One region of the Pseudomonas sp. 10S4 genome, then DNA from elsewhere that is predicted to be linked to it. Evidence: predicted binding sites of a transcription regulator. Region 1 holds the regulator's gene; each other region holds the start of a gene.
What was found. The regulator FliA, encoded in region 1, starts transcription of late flagellar genes. The targets are predictions, from matches to a motif close to CTAAAGTTTNNNNNNNNNNNGCCGNTAA.
Positions count from the first base shown of each region.

Region 1 (4,212 bases):
CCGTTGTCGCGCGATCTGCTAGCGCTGATTACCGATATTGAAGAACCTCGTCAGGCCTGGCGCATGTTGCTGGCGCACCTGGCGCGGATGATCGCCACACCGGAAGTCGAGCCACTGGAAGAGGGCGGTGTGATTGCCATGGTCGGCCCTGCCGGCATGGGCAAGACCACCACGCTGGCCAAGCTCGCCGCCCGTTACGTGCTCAAGTACGGCGCGCAAAACATCGCGCTGGTGAGCATGGACAGCTACCGTATCGGTGCTCAGGAACAACTCAAGACATTGGGCCGGATTCTTAATGTGTCGGTGACCCACGTCGATCCGGGCCAGTCGCTGGTTCAGGCGCTGGACCCGCTGCTGCGTAAACGCGTGGTGCTGATCGATACTGCCGGCCTTCAGGCCAGCGATCCGGCATTGCGCATGCAGCTCGAAAGCCTGGCCGGTCGTGGCATCAAATCAAAAAATTATCTGGTCCTGGCAACCACCAGCCAAAAACAGGTTCTAACCGCCGCTTATCACAGTTACAAGCGTTGCGGGCTCGCTGGCTGCATCCTGACTAAACTGGATGAAACGGCGAGTCTGGGCGAGGTGTTGAGCCTGGCTATCAGTCATGAATTGCCGGTGGCTTACCTCACCGATGGTCCGCGTATCCCGGATGATTTGCATCTGCCGCGACGTCATCAGTTGGTCAGTCGCGCGGTCAGCGTGCAAATGCAGGAAGAACCCAGCGAAGAAGCCATGGCTGACATGTTCGCTGATATTTACCACAGCCCGACCAAGCAGGTTGGCTGAGGTACTAATGAACAGTTTTTGTACCTACATCGATGGTCTGCCATGCATTGTTCAGTTGATGAACGCGCAGCCAGTAATGTGGCCTCCGTCTATGCAAGACAAGGTAAAGAAATAACATGGGCAGCATGCATCCCGTACAGGTGATCGCGGTGACCGGCGGCAAAGGTGGCGTCGGGAAGACTAACGTGTCAGTGAACTTGTCCCTGGCTCTAGCTGAGCTCGGCCGGCGCGTCATGCTGCTGGATGCCGATCTGGGGCTGGCGAACGTCGACGTTCTGTTGGGACTGACGCCAAAACGTACCCTGGCCGACGTGATCGAAGGCCGCTGCGAGCTGCGCGACGTTCTGTTGCAAGGCCCGGGCGGTATTCGCATCGTCCCGGCCGCTTCCGGTACCCAGAGCATGGTTCATCTGAGCCCGGCCCAACATGCCGGCCTGATCCAGGCCTTCAGCGATATCGGCGACAACCTCGACGTACTCGTGATCGACACAGCTGCCGGTATTGGTGACTCGGTAGTCAGTTTTGTCCGCGCCGCCCAGGAAGTGTTGCTGGTGGTCTGCGATGAGCCGACCTCCATCACCGACGCCTACGCGCTGATCAAACTGCTGAATCGCGATTACGGCATGAACCGCTTCCGCGTCCTGGCCAATATGGCCCAGAGCCCGCAAGAAGGTCGCAACCTGTTCGCCAAGTTGACCAAGGTCACGGACCGCTTCCTCGACGTCGCCTTACAATACGTCGGCGCCGTGCCTTACGACGAAAGCGTGCGCAAGGCCGTGCAGAAGCAACGTGCCGTCTACGAAGCCTTCCCGCGCTCCAAGTGCGCCCTGGCGTTCAAGGCGATTGCACAGAAGGTCGACACCTGGCCACTGCCGGCCAACCCGCGCGGGCATCTGGAATTTTTCGTCGAGCGTCTCGTGCAACAGACCGCAGGACCCGTCCTATGACAGCCAGTGGCTACAACCTCTACAAGAAGTCGGCACGTGACTCGCAGTACGAGCTGATCGAGCGTTACGCGCCACTGGTTAAACGCATTGCTTACCACTTGCTGGCACGTTTGCCGGCCAGTGTTCAGGTGGAAGACCTGATCCAGGCCGGGATGATCGGCCTGCTTGAAGTATCGACCAAATACGACGCCAGCAAAGGCGCGAGTTTCGAGACGTACGCGGGCATTCGAATCCGCGGCGCGATGCTCGATGAAGTACGCAAAGGGGACTGGGCGCCACGTTCGGTCCACCGCAATACCCGCATGGTCAGCGACGCAATTCGCTCGATTGAAGCTAAAACCGGCCGTGACGCTAAAGATCACGAGGTTGCGGCCGAACTCCAATTGAGTCTCGACGATTATTACGGGATTTTGAACGACACCTTGGGCAGCCGCCTGTTCAGTTTCGACGACCTGTTGCAGGACGGCGAACACGAAGGGCTGCATGAGGACGGCGCCAGTGCTCATCTGGAGCCGTCACGCGATCTGGAAGATGAACGTTTCCAGGCTGCGTTGGCGGACGCGATTGCCAATTTGCCGGAGCGTGAGCGACTGGTGTTGGCGCTGTACTACGACGAAGAGCTGAACCTCAAGGAAATCGGTGAGGTCCTGGGGGTCAGCGAATCGCGTGTCAGCCAGTTACACAGCCAGTGCGCGGCCCGTTTGCGGGGGCGTTTGGGGGAGTGGCGAGCGCGCTGAAGGCAGTGTGGGGACACTGCGAACGAGGCTGGTGTGGTGTTGAACTGCAGCGGTCTCGATCTGTTGTGCTCCAGACAGTCATTTGAGTGCTTTGCCGGATTGATTGAAGTGGCGTGTCCAGGTGCTGGGCGCGTTTAAGACTGCTTGGAGGTCGAATTGGACAAGAACATGAAAATCCTCATCGTTGATGACTTCTCAACGATGCGGCGGATCATTAAAAACCTGTTGCGTGACCTTGGGTTCACCAACACGGTCGAGGCTGACGATGGCATCACTGCCATTCCGGTTCTCAACAGCGGCAGCATCGACTTTCTGGTAACGGACTGGAACATGCCTGGCATGACCGGTATCGATCTGCTGCGCCACGTGCGCGCCGATGAAAGACTCAAGCACCTGCCGGTGCTGATGGTGACTGCTGAAGCCAAGCGCGAGCAAATCATCGAAGCGGCCCAGGCCGGTGTAAACGGCTATGTGGTCAAACCCTTCACGGCCCAGGCGTTGAAAGACAAAATCGAGAAGATTTTCGAACGCATCGGTTGAGAAACTGCGCCACGGGGGAGCTATGGACCATAACGAATCTTCACAGGGCGACTTTGAGTCGACCCTGAAAAAACATGCCCGCGAACTGGTCGACAGCCTTGAAAAAGGCAAGTTTGGCGACGCTGTGCAACTGATCCATGAGCTCAATCAGACCCGTGACCGCGGCCTGTACCAGGAAGTGGGCAAGCTCACTCGTGAGCTGCATAGCGCGATCGTCAATTTTCAGATTGACCCGCACATGCCGCAAGCCGAGGAAGTTTCGCAGATCACGGACGCCACCGAGCGTCTGGGTTATGTGGTCAAGCTGACCGAGGCCGCAGCCAACCGCACCATGGACCTGGTGGAAAACGCCACGCCGCTGGTCAACGGCCTGAGCAATGAAGCCCAGGCGTTGAGCACCGACTGGGGACGGTTCATGCGTCGCGAAGTCGGGGCTGAAGAGTTCCGTGAGCTGGCGCGGCGGGTCGACGGTTTCCTGACACGCAGCAGCGAAGACAATCGCGTGGTGTCGAGCAACCTGAACGACATTCTGCTGGCTCAGGATTACCAGGACCTCACCGGTCAAGTGATCAAGCGCGTGACCCAATTGGTCACCGAAGTTGAAAGTAACCTGCTCAAGCTCGTGCTCATGGCCAGTCAGGTAGACCGCTTTGCGGGTATCGAACATGACCGTGAAGCGATGCTGGCTGAAAAAGATCCGCAAAAACATCTCTCTCAGGGTGAAGGTCCGCAGATTCATGCCGATAAAAGAGAAGATGTTGTGTCCGGTCAGGACGATGTGGACGATTTGTTATCCAGCCTAGGATTTTAGAGTTTTAGAATTTCAGGTTTTTTAGGTTTTTAGACCTTAGGAGCACCCCCTTAATGAGCTTCGGCGCCGATGAAGAGATCCTTCAGGATTTCCTGGTTGAGGCCGGCGAGATTCTAGAGCAGCTGTCCGAACAACTGGTTGAGCTGGAAAGCCGACCGGATGATGCGGACTTGCTCAATGCAATTTTTCGCGGTTTCCACACTGTAAAAGGGGGCGCCGGCTTCCTCCAGCTCAATGAGCTGGTGGAGTGCTGTCACATCGCCGAGAACGTGTTCGACATCCTGCGCAAGGGTGAACGACGCGTCGACTCGGAACTGATGGACGTGGTTCTCGAAGCGCTGGACGCAGTGAACGGCATGTTCACCGAAGTCCGCGAACGCAGTCCGAT
Region 1 is NZ_CP133774.1:3,733,942-3,738,153, forward strand. It holds gene flhF (flagellar biosynthesis protein FlhF) at 1-789, shown strand, start outside; gene fleN (flagellar synthesis regulator FleN) at 906-1,736, shown strand; gene fliA (RNA polymerase sigma factor FliA) at 1,733-2,473, shown strand; gene RHM58_RS17405 (chemotaxis response regulator CheY) at 2,642-3,013, shown strand; gene RHM58_RS17410 (protein phosphatase CheZ) at 3,036-3,824, shown strand; gene RHM58_RS17415 (chemotaxis protein CheA) at 3,878-4,212, shown strand, end outside.

Region 2 (4,212 bases), 1.8 Mb from region 1:
CCAAGGTTTCCTGCGCAACGTTAATCGACGCAGGGTTAGTCGGTCCCTAAGGCGAGGCTGAAAAGCGTAGTCGATGGAAAACAGGTTAATATTCCTGTACTTCTGGTTATTGCGATGGAGGGACGGAGAAGGCTAGGCCAGCTTGGCGTTGGTTGTCCAAGTTTAAGGTGGTAGGCTGGAATCTTAGGTAAATCCGGGATTCTAAGGCCGAGAGCTGATGACGAGTGTTCTTTTAGAACACGAAGTGGTTGATGCCATGCTTCCAAGAAAAGCTTCTAAGCTTCAGGTAACCAGGAACCGTACCCCAAACCGACACAGGTGGTTGGGTAGAGAATACCAAGGCGCTTGAGAGAACTCGTGGTTAAGGAACTCGGCAAAATGCCCCCGTAACTTCGGGAGAAGGGGGCCGGTGAGGCGTGAAGGCATTTACTGCGTAAGCCCATGCCGGTCGAAGATACCAGGCCGCTGCGACTGTTTATTAAAAACACAGCACTCTGCAAACACGAAAGTGGACGTATAGGGTGTGACGCCTGCCCGGTGCCGGAAGGTTAATTGATGGGGTTAGCTAACGCGAAGCTCTTGATCGAAGCCCCGGTAAACGGCGGCCGTAACTATAACGGTCCTAAGGTAGCGAAATTCCTTGTCGGGTAAGTTCCGACCTGCACGAATGGCGTAACGACTTCCCAGCTGTCTCAACCGCGAACTCGGAGAAATTGCATTACGAGTAAAGATGCTCGTTACGCGCAGCATGACGGAAAGACCCCGTGACCTTTACTACAGCTTGGTATTGGTGTTCGGTGTGGCTTGTGTAGGATAGGTGGGAGACTGTGAAGATTGGACGCTAGTTCAGGTGGAGTCAACGTTGAAATACCACTCCTGGCAACTTTGAGGTTCTAACTCAGGTCCGTTATCCGGATCGAGGACAGTGTATGGTGGGTAGTTTGACTGGGGCGGTTGCCTCCTAAAAAGTAACGGAGGCGCCCAAAGGTTCCCTCAACCTGGTTGGCAATCAGGTGTCGAGTGTAAGTGCACAAGGGAGCTTGACTGTGAGACTGACAAGTCGAGCAGGGACGAAAGTCGGGACTAGTGATCCGGCAGTGGCTTGTGGAAGCGCTGTCGCTCAACGGATAAAAGGTACCTCGGGGATAACAGGCTGATCTTGCCCAAGAGTCCATATCGACGGCATGGTTTGGCACCTCGATGTCGGCTCGTCGCATCCTGGGGCTGGAGTAGGTCCCAAGGGTTGGGCTGTTCGCCCATTAAAGCGGTACGCGAGCTGGGTTTAGAACGTCGTGAGACAGTTCGGTCCCTATCCGCCGCGCGACGTTTGAGATTTGAGAGGAGCTGTCTCCTAGTACGAGAGGACCGGGATGGACGAACCTCTGGTGTGTCCGGTTGTCACGCCAGTGGCATTGCCGGGTAGCTATGTTCGGAACGGATAACCGCTGAAAGCATCTAAGCGGGAAACTAGCCTCAAGATGAGATCTCACTGGGACCTTGAGTCCCCTGAAGGGCCGTCGAAGACTACGACGTTGATAGGTTGGGTGTGTAAGCGCTGTGAGGCGTTGAGCTAACCAATACTAATTGCCCGTGAGGCTTGACCATATAACACCCAAGCAATTTGCTTGCTTCGAGCTGAAAAGCGAAAGAGCACCAGATTGCGGTGTGTGAAGACGAAACGAACCGAAAGTTCGAGACACTCACAAAACACCGAGATCTATCACATACCCATTCGCTGGAGCGTACTCCGTAAGGAGAACGACCTGGCTACCGAATTTCTTGACGACCATAGAGCATTGGAACCACCTGATCCCATCCCGAACTCAGCAGTGAAACGATGCATCGCCGATGGTAGTGTGGGGTTTCCCCATGTGAGAGTAGGTCATCGTCAAGATTAAATTCCGAAACCCCTATCTGCGTATGCAGGTAGGGGTTTTGTTTTAGTAGAAGTCACCATTTTTTGCTGGCACGTTACTGCGGTAACGGGCTGGTCACAGAATTTCTTGACGACCATAGAGCATTGGAACCACCTGATCCCATCCCGAACTCAGCAGTGAAACGATGCATCGCCGATGGTAGTGTGGGGTTTCCCCATGTGAGAGTAGGTCATCGTCAAGATTGAATTCCGAAACCCCTGTCTGCTAACGCAGTCAGGGGTTTTGTCGTTTTGGAGCAGGTAAAAAGCTTCAAACAACAAACGGAAAAAGTGGCAGAGATAAGCTAAGTCAGACGCTCTAGCACGCCGTTCGGCGGGAATCTGGCAAGAATTCCAGCCATTTCATACAAACCCCCTAAGATTTCTCCTTCTCGTGCCGAAAGACTAGTGAGACATGCGTGCACCAAAGTAGAGCGGCCTCAGAAAGCCGTCTGCGCTGTTACATGGAATGTTGCAATCCGGAACGCATCCCCACTTTTTCCATAAGAAGTCCCCTGAAATGAATCTTAAGTTCAGCCATAAAATCCTGCTGGCCGCTTCTGGCGTCGTAGTGCTGGCTTTCGCGTTGTTCACTTTGTACAACGACTATTTACAGCGAAATACGATCCGGGAAAATCTCGAGTCCTCCGTCCAGCAAGCTGGCGACTTGACCGCCAGCAGCGTGCAGAACTGGATGAGCGGCCGTGTGCTGGTGTTGGAAAACCTGGCACAGAACGTCGCCCACCAAGGTGCGAATGCCGATCTGCCAGGGTTGGTGGATCAACCTGCCCTCACCTCGAACTTCCAGTTCACCTATGTCGGCCAGGCGAATGGCGTATTCACCCAACGCCCTGACGCGAAGATGCCGGATGGCTACGATCCGCGTCAGCGTCCCTGGTACAAACAAGCCGTCACTGCCGACAAGACCATGTTGACCCCGCCTTACATGGCCGCGGTGGGTGGACTGGTAGTGACCATCGCCCTGCCGGTGAAAAAGAACGGCGAGTTGCTCGGCGTTGTTGGCGGCGACCTGAGCCTCGAAACCCTGGTGAAGATCATCAACTCGGTGGACTTCGGCGGTATCGGCCACGCGTTCCTGGTCAGTGCCGACGGTCAAGTGATCGTCAGCCCGGATAAAGATCAGGTGATGAAGAACCTTAAAGATATTTACCCGAACACCAACGTACGCATCGAGAAGGGCAACCAGGAAGTCACCCTGAACAAGCAAGACCGCATCCTCTCGTTCACCCCGGTGACGGGTTTGCCGAGTGCCGAGTGGTACATCGGTCTGTCGATCGACAAGGACAAGGCCTACGCGCCTTTGAGCCAATTCCGCACCTCGGCACTGATTGCGATGTTTATCGCCGTGAGCGCCATTGCAGTGCTGCTGAGCTTGCTGATCAACGTGCTGATGCGTCCACTGACCACCATGGGCCGCGCGATGAAAGACATCGCCCAAGGTGAAGGTGACCTGACCCGTCGTCTGGCCGTGGAAAGCAAAGACGAGTTCGGTGAGCTGGGTGCTGCGTTCAACCAGTTCGTAGAGCGGATTCACGCGTCGATTTCCGAAGTGTCTTCGGCGACCCGCCAGGTTCATGACCTGTCGCAACGGGTGATGGCGTCGTCCAACGCCTCGATCATCGGTTCCGACGAACAAAGCGCTCGTACCAACAGTGTGGCCGCCGCGATCAACGAACTCGGTGCCGCAACCCAGGAAATCGCCCGCAACGCGGCAGACGCTTCACAGCACGCCAGCGGCGCGAGCGAGCAGGCCGATGACGGTCGTCAGGTGGTGGAAAAAACCATTCTGGCCATGACCGAGCTGTCGCAGAAAATCAGCCTGTCCTGCACCCAGATCGAAACCCTGAATGCCAGCACCGACAACATCGGGCACATTCTGGATGTGATCAAAGGCATCTCCCAGCAAACCAACCTGCTGGCATTGAACGCAGCCATCGAAGCGGCCCGTGCCGGTGAAGCCGGTCGTGGTTTTGCGGTGGTGGCGGACGAAGTGCGCAACCTGGCACACCGTACCCAGGAATCGGCCGAGGAGATCCACAAGATGATCACCTCGCTGCAGATCGGTTCTCGCGAAGCGGTGACCACCATGAACGCCAGCCAGGTTTCCAGTGAAGAGAGCGTCGAAGTGGCGAATCAGGCCGGTCTGCGACTGGTCAGCGTGACCCAGCGCATCGGCGAAATCGACGGCATGAACCAGTCGGTAGCCGCGGCCACCGAAGAACAGACTGCGGTGGTGGAAACCCTCAACGTCGATGTTAACCAGATCAACCTGCTGA
Region 2 is NZ_CP133774.1:1,889,460-1,893,671, forward strand. It holds rRNA gene RHM58_RS08885 (23S ribosomal RNA) at 1-1,605, shown strand, start outside; rRNA gene rrf (5S ribosomal RNA) at 1,779-1,894, shown strand; rRNA gene rrf (5S ribosomal RNA) at 2,003-2,118, shown strand; gene RHM58_RS08900 (methyl-accepting chemotaxis protein) at 2,436-4,212, shown strand, end outside.
Region 2: RHM58_RS08900 (methyl-accepting chemotaxis protein) is a predicted target of FliA. The motif match lies at 2,292-2,319, and genes of this name have one in related genera.

Region 3 (4,212 bases), 3.4 Mb from region 1:
CATCTTCTTCGAAGGTCGCGATGTTGGCGTCGAACAACGATTCATCGGACTTGCGGCCGGTGACGATCACGTTGCCCTTGTACAGCTTCAGGCGCACGACACCGTTCACGTGGGCCTGGGACGCATCGATCATCTGTTGCAGCATCAGACGCTCAGGGCTCCACCAGTAACCGGTGTAGATCAGGCTGGCGTATTTAGGCATCAGCTCATCTTTGAGGTGAGCCACTTCGCGGTCCAGGGTGATCGATTCGATCGCCCGGTGAGCACGCAGCATGATGGTGCCGCCTGGGGTTTCGTAGCAGCCACGGGACTTCATGCCCACGTAGCGGTTTTCGACGATGTCCAGACGGCCGATGCCGTGTTCACCACCGATACGGTTCAGGGTCGCCAACACGGTGGCCGGGGTCATTTCGACGCCGTCCAGTGCGACGATGTCGCCGTTGCGGTAGGTCAGTTCCAGGTATTGCGCTTTATCAGGAGCGTTCTCCGGGGAGACGGTCCATTTCCACATGTCTTCTTCGTGCTCGGTCCAGGTGTCTTCCAGCACGCCGCCTTCATAGGAGATGTGCAGCAGGTTGGCATCCATCGAGTACGGGGATTTTTTCTTGCCGTGGCGCTCGATCGGGATGTTGTGCTTTTCAGCATAATCCATCAGCTTTTCACGGGAGAGCAGGTCCCACTCGCGCCAAGGAGCGATTACTTTCACACCTGGCTTGAGGGCGTAGGCGCCGAGTTCGAAACGAACCTGGTCGTTACCCTTGCCGGTCGCGCCATGGGAAATGGCATCTGCACCGGTTTCGTTGGCGATTTCGATCAGGCGTTTGGCGATCAACGGACGAGCGATGGAGGTACCCAGCAGGTACTCGCCTTCGTAAACGGTGTTGGCACGGAACATCGGGAACACGAAATCACGCACGAACTCTTCGCGCAGATCGTCGATGTAGATTTCTTTTACGCCCATGGCCTGAGCCTTGGCGCGGGCCGGTTCGACCTCTTCGCCCTGACCCAGGTCAGCGGTGAAGGTCACTACTTCACAGTTATAAGTATCCTGCAGCCACTTGAGGATCACCGAAGTGTCCAGGCCGCCGGAATACGCCAGAACGACCTTGTTTACGTCCGCCATGCCATCACTCCACGGGGTTCTACGGAAAGCCGAGAAGTCTACCGCTCATACAGAATAATTTACAGTGGCGCGACAGCTTATGACGACGAAGCGACAGATTATGTCGAGCGAGCGACGATTACAGCGGGTTCAGGAGGTCGCCGCAGCGCCTGCGGAAGCGGTGGCCGCAGGTGCCGGTTTGTCGATGGGCGCAACGCGCTCCAGGCGCACGGCCACCCGACGATTCTTGGCCCGGTTGGCCGCATTGGTGTTTGGCGCCAAAGGATAGCGCTCACCGTGGAAACGCATGGTGATCTGCGACTCCTGAATGCCATTGGCCTTGAAGAAGTCCATCACCGCCAGCGCCCGGCGGCGTGACAGTTCACGGTTGGTCAGACGATTACCGCTGTTGTCGGAATGACCGTCAAGTTCGATGTGATTGACCGTCGGGTCAGCCTTCATGAACGCCAGCATGACCTGCAACTTGGCCTTGGCTGCCGGATCCAGATCGACACCTTCACCAGAGAAGCCGACTTCGGATTGCTTCACCTGCTCGAAATTCTGCGGCAACAGCTTGGCCACGCAACCTTGATAGTCATTGAAGGCTTTGCTGAACTTGACCGGCAGCAAACGCACTTCAGACACCCGACCGTCGCCCGAAGCGTGCCGAATGACTGGGCTACGACCGTCCATCAAACCACTGATCAGGCGCCCGGCCTGAACCTGCGAACTGTTGAACAGCACGTTGCCGCTGCCAATGTTCACCGAGCCCAGGTTGATGTCCCCACGCCCCGGTTGCCACGGCGCGGCGGCCGCCAGCAAAGTCGCGGAACCGCCGCCAATCATTGAGTTGTAGGCTTTGAGACGAAAAATCGCCTGCTCGCCGGCACGACGCACGAACTCACCGGAACCGAAATCGGTGATCGGCTGGGTCAGTCGGCATTCGAACTTGTCACCTTCGACCGTCCACTCGATGCTCTCCAGACGGGTCTGGAAAGTGAGCGCCATCGCGGGAAGGCTGGCAAACACACTGAGCAAGGCTAAATAACGCTGGCGCACGGGAGGCTCCACTGGCTTCTACAACAAAAAGACCGACACATACGTTTACGGCATACCTATTGGATATCGGAAGCTTGCTGCAAAACTTGATAGCGAGTGCCTGCATGAGTCTTTTCCGGTAGCATTCCCCTCAGTTTGACCCGCCTGGAATCCCCTCATGTCCGACCGCCTGACCCTGCTGCGTCCCGACGACTGGCATATTCATCTTCGCGATGGTGCTGTTTTGTCCAATACCGTTGCGGATGTCGCGCGCACCTTTGGTCGCGCCATCATCATGCCCAACCTGGTACCTCCGGTGCGCAACGCCGCTGAAGCCGACGGCTATCGCCAGCGGATTCTCGCTGCACGCCCGGCCGGCAGTCGTTTCGAACCGCTGATGGTGCTGTACCTGACCGACCGCACCCAGCCCGAAGAAATTCGTGAGGCCAAGGCCAGCGGTTTCGTTCACGCCGCCAAGCTGTACCCGGCCGGCGCCACCACCAACTCGGATTCTGGCGTCACCAGCATCGACAAGATTTTCCCGGCGATCGAGGCCATGGCCGAAGTCGGGATGCCTTTGTTGATTCACGGTGAAGTCACCCGTGGCGATGTCGACGTGTTCGACCGCGAAAAGATCTTCATCGATGAGCACATGCGACGTGTGGTCGAGCGTTTCCCGACACTCAAAGTGGTGTTCGAACACATCACCACCGCTGACGCCGTGCAGTTCGTCAACGCGGCTTCGGCCAACGTTGGCGCGACCATCACCGCTCATCACCTGCTCTACAACCGCAACCACATGCTGGTGGGCGGGATTCGGCCGCACTTCTACTGCCTGCCGATTCTCAAGCGCAACACTCACCAGGAAGCCCTGCTCGACGCCGCCACCAGCGGCAGCGAGAAGTTCTTCCTCGGCACCGACTCGGCGCCGCATGCCCAGCACGCCAAAGAAGCCGCTTGCGGCTGTGCCGGTTGCTATACCGCTTATGCTGCAATCGAGATGTATGCCGAAGCCTTCGAACAGCGCAACGCGCTGGACAAGCTCGAAGCCTTCGCCAGCCTCAACGGCCCGCGCTTCTATGGCCTGCCGGTGAATACAGATCGCATCACCCTGGTCCGCGATGAGTGGACCGCCCCAACCAGCCTGCCATTTGGCGAGCTGACCGTAATCCCGCTGCGCGCCGGTGAAAAACTGCGCTGGCGCCTGCTGGAGGAACACGCGTGAGTGAAGACCATTTCGACGACGAACAGGACGGTCAAGGCGGCGGAGGCGGTCCTCGTCATCCAATGGCGGCCCGATTCCGTGGTTACCTGCCGGTTGTCGTCGACGTAGAAACCGGTGGTTTCAACTCGGCCACCGACGCCCTGCTGGAAATCGCGGCGACCACCATCGCCATGGACGAAAAAGGCTTTGTGTATCCCGATCACACTTACTTCTTTCGTGTAGAGCCGTTTGAAGGCGCGAACATCGAAGCGGCCGCCCTGGAATTCACCGGGATCAAGCTCGATCACCCGCTGCGCATGGCCGTGAGCGAAGAAACCGCACTGACCGATATCTTCCGGGGCATCCGCAAGGCCCTGAAAGCCAACGGTTGCAAACGGGCGATTCTGGTCGGCCACAACAGCAGCTTCGATCTGGGCTTCCTCAACGCCGCTGTCGCGCGCCTGGACATGAAACGTAACCCGTTTCATCCATTCTCCAGCTTCGACACCGCAACCCTCGCCGGCTTGGCGTATGGCCAGACTGTACTGGCCAAGGCCTGTCAGGCTGCCGATATCGACTTTGACGGTCGTGAGGCCCACTCGGCTCGCTACGATACCGAGAAGACGGCCGAGCTGTTCTGCGGCATCGTCAATCGCTGGAAACAAATGGGCGGCTGGGAAGACTTCAACGACTGATACGGTCGAAGGGATTTATCCCGCCCACAAAAAAACCGGCCTTGGCGGCCGGTTTTTTATGCCTTACGCTTGGGCTTACAGCGCCGCAGCGTGCTCGGTCAGGTAAGCCGCAACACCTTCGGTGGAAGCGGTCATGCCTTTGTCGCCTTTTTTCCAGTTGGCAGGGCAAACTT
Region 3 is NZ_CP133774.1:348,489-352,700, forward strand. It holds gene RHM58_RS01665 (argininosuccinate synthase) at 1-1,123, opposite strand, end outside; gene RHM58_RS01670 (flagellar protein MotY) at 1,253-2,161, opposite strand; gene pyrC (dihydroorotase) at 2,319-3,365, shown strand; gene rnt (ribonuclease T) at 3,362-4,039, shown strand; gene RHM58_RS01685 (peroxiredoxin) at 4,115-4,212, opposite strand, start outside.
Region 3: RHM58_RS01670 (flagellar protein MotY) is a predicted target of FliA. The motif match lies at 2,225-2,252, and genes of this name have one in related genera.

Region 4 (4,212 bases), 3.6 Mb from region 1:
TGGGGGCCGGGTTGATCGTCGGTTCGTTCTACGGTCTGGCACCGTTGTATGCCTCGCAACAAGGGCTTTCGACCGAGCAGGTCGGTCTGTTCATGGGTAGCTGCATTTTTGCCGGTCTGGTGGTGCAGTGGCCGTTGGGCTGGTTGTCTGATCGTTATGACCGGGCGTTGCTGATCCGCTGCTTCGCTTTGTGTCTGGCCGTTGCTGCGTTGCCGCTGGCGATCATGACCGAAGTGCCGCTGGAGGTGCTGTTCATCGCCGGGTTCTTCTGTTCGCTGGTGCAGTTTTGCCTGTATCCGTTGGCGGTGGCGTTTTCCAATGACCACGTTGAGGGGGATCGTCGGGTTTCCCTGACAGCGATGCTTTTGGTGACCTACGGCGTTGGCGCCAGTATCGGGCCGCTGGTGGCCGGGGTGCTGATGAAACTGTTCGGCAGCCACATGCTGTATGCCTTCTTCAGCTTCTTTGCGCTGGTGCTGGTGTGGCGGATTCGCCCGAAAGCGGTGACCAACCTGCATCAGGTCGACGATGCGCCACTGCATCACGTGGCCATGCCTGACAGCATGTCGAGTTCACCGCTGGTGGCAGCCCTTGACCCGCGGGTCGATGAGCAGGTGGTGCAGGATCAGATGCAGAACCCGATCGATCCTGAACCGGACCCTGAGCCGAAACCTGAAACCGATCCGTCTCCGGAAGAACCGCACGACCCGGACACAGGTCGCGAACAAAGCTTCACCGAGGCCAGACCTTAATATCCATGCATAAAAAAACGGGCAGTCACCGCAAGGGACTGCCCGTTTTTTATTGAAGCGCAGTGCTTACATGTCGTCTTTGTCGAAGCGCCGGGCTTCGCGCTGAAGCTGATAGACGAAGCGCTCGACCTGCCGTTGCACCAGGCCGCTCATGTTGTGAAAGCGTACGCCGGCGAACGTGGTGGAGATTCTTTCTTCGAAGTGTAAGTAACGCAGTTCAACCGGGGCCGTCATGCTGCCAAAGGGCAGGGCGGCGATGAAGCGGTCATAGACTTGGCCCAGTTGCAGGCTGGAAGTGATATCGCCTTCGAAGCGCAGCTTGCAGCCAGTGGCAGAGATATCCAGCAACTTGCCGTTGATTGGCGACTTGAGTTTTTCACCGCCCAGTTCGACATTAACCAGTTGCGCCAGCTTCAACGCGGCGCGAAAGGCATTGCGACGCTGGTGGTAAACCACCTCGGTCGGCAGCGCGCCCCGATAGCAACGACCACCACCGGACTCGTCGATGGTCAACGGACCGTTGCTTTCCCAGGCAATGCGCACACCGTCGTGGAAGCCTTCGACCCGGAATGGTTCACCGGCCAACAGGTAGCGTTCACCGTCACGGGGGATCATCTCGTCCAGGGCGATCATGTTGCTGTCACGATCGATGTCCACCAGATAGCTCTGGAAGCGCTGGCTACGTTCGTGGAACGTGATGATCAGCGGATCATGGCTGTCTTGCAGCTGGCGCAGGTTGCCGGAGATTTCCAGGGGTGTGGTGAGCACCTTGGGTGGCTGCGGAGCATCTTCCGCACTTAAGGCATTGAACACGGTTCATCAATCTCCAGACAAAATATGACTACTAGCCGGCATTCTGCCAGCATGTTTCGCGTCTTGATAGGGCGTGCTCATTAGCGGACTCAAGCCTGACTGAGCGGACGAGGTCCGGCCATCTTGGCAGTTGATCCGCGTGCATCATAGAGCGCTGGAGGTTCGCCACCGGTGAGGATTTTCAGCTGATTGGCCGTAGCGGCCTGCTGCATCAGGATCGACTGGCCATTCTTGACGTTGGCAGCCTGGCATTGAGCCAGAAGATCGGTCAGCACATCGCTTTGTTCCAGCAACTGACCGCCAATGCTCGAATGGCTGGCGAGTTGCTCAAGGCCGGCGCGAGTGAGGGGCAGGTTCAGGCTGGCGAGGATTTCGCTGCGCTTGCGGCCATGCTGTTCGAGCAAAATGATCAATGCCTGTTTTTCCGCCAGAATTTCTTCAAGCAGTGGCATGTCGCGACCGTGCAAGGCGAGGGACTCGGTTTGCAATAACGCCAGCAAGCGTTGAGCTGGAGCAAAGTCGTCGGTGATCAGTTGCAGTAGATTAGTGTCGTGCATGGCTGGCCTTGGGTTTTAAGCGTCCAAAAGCCTGGCGCAGGCGATGGCCTAGCGCTGGGCTTCGAAGTTGAGCAGTTTGCTGGCTACACGGTTGCTGTCGACTTTATAGCTGCCATCGGCAATCGCTGCTTTCAACTCGGCCACACGGGCGTTGTCGACGGCAGGCTGATCGCGCAGCTTGTCAGTGACCTTTTGCAACTGTTGAGCCTCATTGCTGAGATGTACCGATTCCCCGCTTGTGACGGTACTGGCCTGTTCGGCCGGGGTAGTCAGCGGTGCGGATTTGCCGGCGTCGGCGGTTTCCTTGGCAACGCTGGTACGTGTACTGCCCGTAAGTGGCGAGGAGCTGTTTAAACGGCTGAAATCGATGACCATGATAAAAAAACCTCTGGGTATTTGGACGCTTGCCATGTTTTCGGCAATCCCTGCGAAAACTTTAGGCTCATTTAAGCAATGAGCCGCATGCGCCAGCACTTGTCCTGCATGGGGCACAGTTTAGGCAACAGCCAGGCGGCGCGCCATAGCTTCACAAAACAGAGAGCCCTACATGGACACTTCCACTTGGCCTGGCGCGGTGACTTGCGCCTTGATGACTCGCATGGAATTGAGGTTTTTTACCCTTATCTGTTCAGCCAGGCCGCCATTGGAGAGCGCTTCGCCCGGCATGCGCACACTGAGCGTACCACTGCGTGCGGTAATCACCACCTGATCACCCTTGCGTACGACTTCCGCCTGTTCGAGATGGACCAGGGTGATGACCTGATCGCCTACCGTTTGTCGGGTAAGTTTCTGTCCGATGGCCTGGTCAACCGAGGTGAAATACCCCTGGTTGATCAAGCTGATGTCGCGCTCGCGTAAAACGACATCGCCCGGTTCGATGATGCCGGCGCGCCTGAGCGGGCGAGTGGTGGTGACGACCTCTCGAAACAGGTGCACTTGAGCGGGTACGAACACGGTCCAGGGGGAGCTGCCCTCGCAACGAACCTTGACTGTAACCCGCCCGATGGGGGTGGCCGGGCTTTCCAGGGAGGCTGTCAATTCCTTGTCGCACATGGGCATGCGCAGTCGCGGATCGAGCTGCTTGACCTCGATTTCGTAGCGACCTTCCGTTTGACTGGTAGCCAGATAGTCCTCTACGGTGAATTCAAGAAAGCCCTGAGTGACGCCGATAAGCATGTCAGGCAAGGTAACCGCATCAGCAACGGCAGGGCTGCCAGGGGTCAACAGGCAAGCAGCCGACATCACGCAAAGCAATTTGCGGTAGTTTGATGTCAGGCGTCGGAAAAATGTCGTTTGATCGTTCATAAGGGTTAAAAAGCAAGCGCCGTGCCGTTTAGTGATGAATGTGCGTCGCAACACAACTTAGCGTTGGTGTAGGAGTCTGGGCATGGCTGGTGTAATGGATTCGGTAAACCAGCGCACGCAACTGGTAGGGCAGAATCGCCTGGAGCTGTTGTTGTTCCGTCTCGACGGCCAGCAACTCTACGGGATCAACGTGTTCAAGGTTCGTGAGGTGCTGCAATGCCCCAAACTGACTCTGATGCCCAAGTCCAGTCCCGTCGTGTGCGGTGTGGCAAATATTCGTGGGGCGACCATCCCGATCCTCGATCTGGCGATGGCGACCGGTGCCGGTGCACTTAAAGATCAAAGCAATCCCTTCGTGATCATCACGGAGTACAACACCAAGACTCAGGGTTTCCTGGTCCGGTCGGTAGAGCGCATCGTCAACATGAACTGGGAGGAGATTCATCCGCCACCCAAGGGCACTGGACGCGATCATTACCTCACGGCTGTGACTCGGGTCGACAATCAGTTAGTCGAAATCATCGATGTCGAGAAAGTCCTGGCGGAGGTTGCGCCGACACCGGAAGCGATTTCGGTGGGGGTGGTCGATGTCGAAACCCAGCACAAGGCCTTGTCCTTGCGAGTGCTGACGGTCGATGACTCGTCGGTGGCGCGCAAGCAGGTGACCCGTTGCCTGCAAACGATCGGTGTCGAAGTGGTGGCGTTGAACGACGGTCGGCAAGCGCTGGAGTACCTGCGCAAGCTGGTCGACGAGGGCAAGAAGCCGGAAGAAGAGTTCCTGATGA
Region 4 is NZ_CP133774.1:36,242-40,453, reverse strand. It holds gene RHM58_RS00200 (MFS transporter) at 1-752, shown strand, start outside; gene RHM58_RS00195 (flagellar brake protein) at 819-1,565, opposite strand; gene RHM58_RS00190 (flagella synthesis protein FlgN) at 1,655-2,122, opposite strand; gene flgM (flagellar biosynthesis anti-sigma factor FlgM) at 2,171-2,497, opposite strand; gene flgA (flagellar basal body P-ring formation chaperone FlgA) at 2,666-3,427, opposite strand; gene RHM58_RS00175 (chemotaxis protein CheV) at 3,510-4,212, shown strand, end outside.
Region 4: flgM (flagellar biosynthesis anti-sigma factor FlgM) is a predicted target of FliA. The motif match lies at 2,535-2,562, and genes of this name have one in related genera.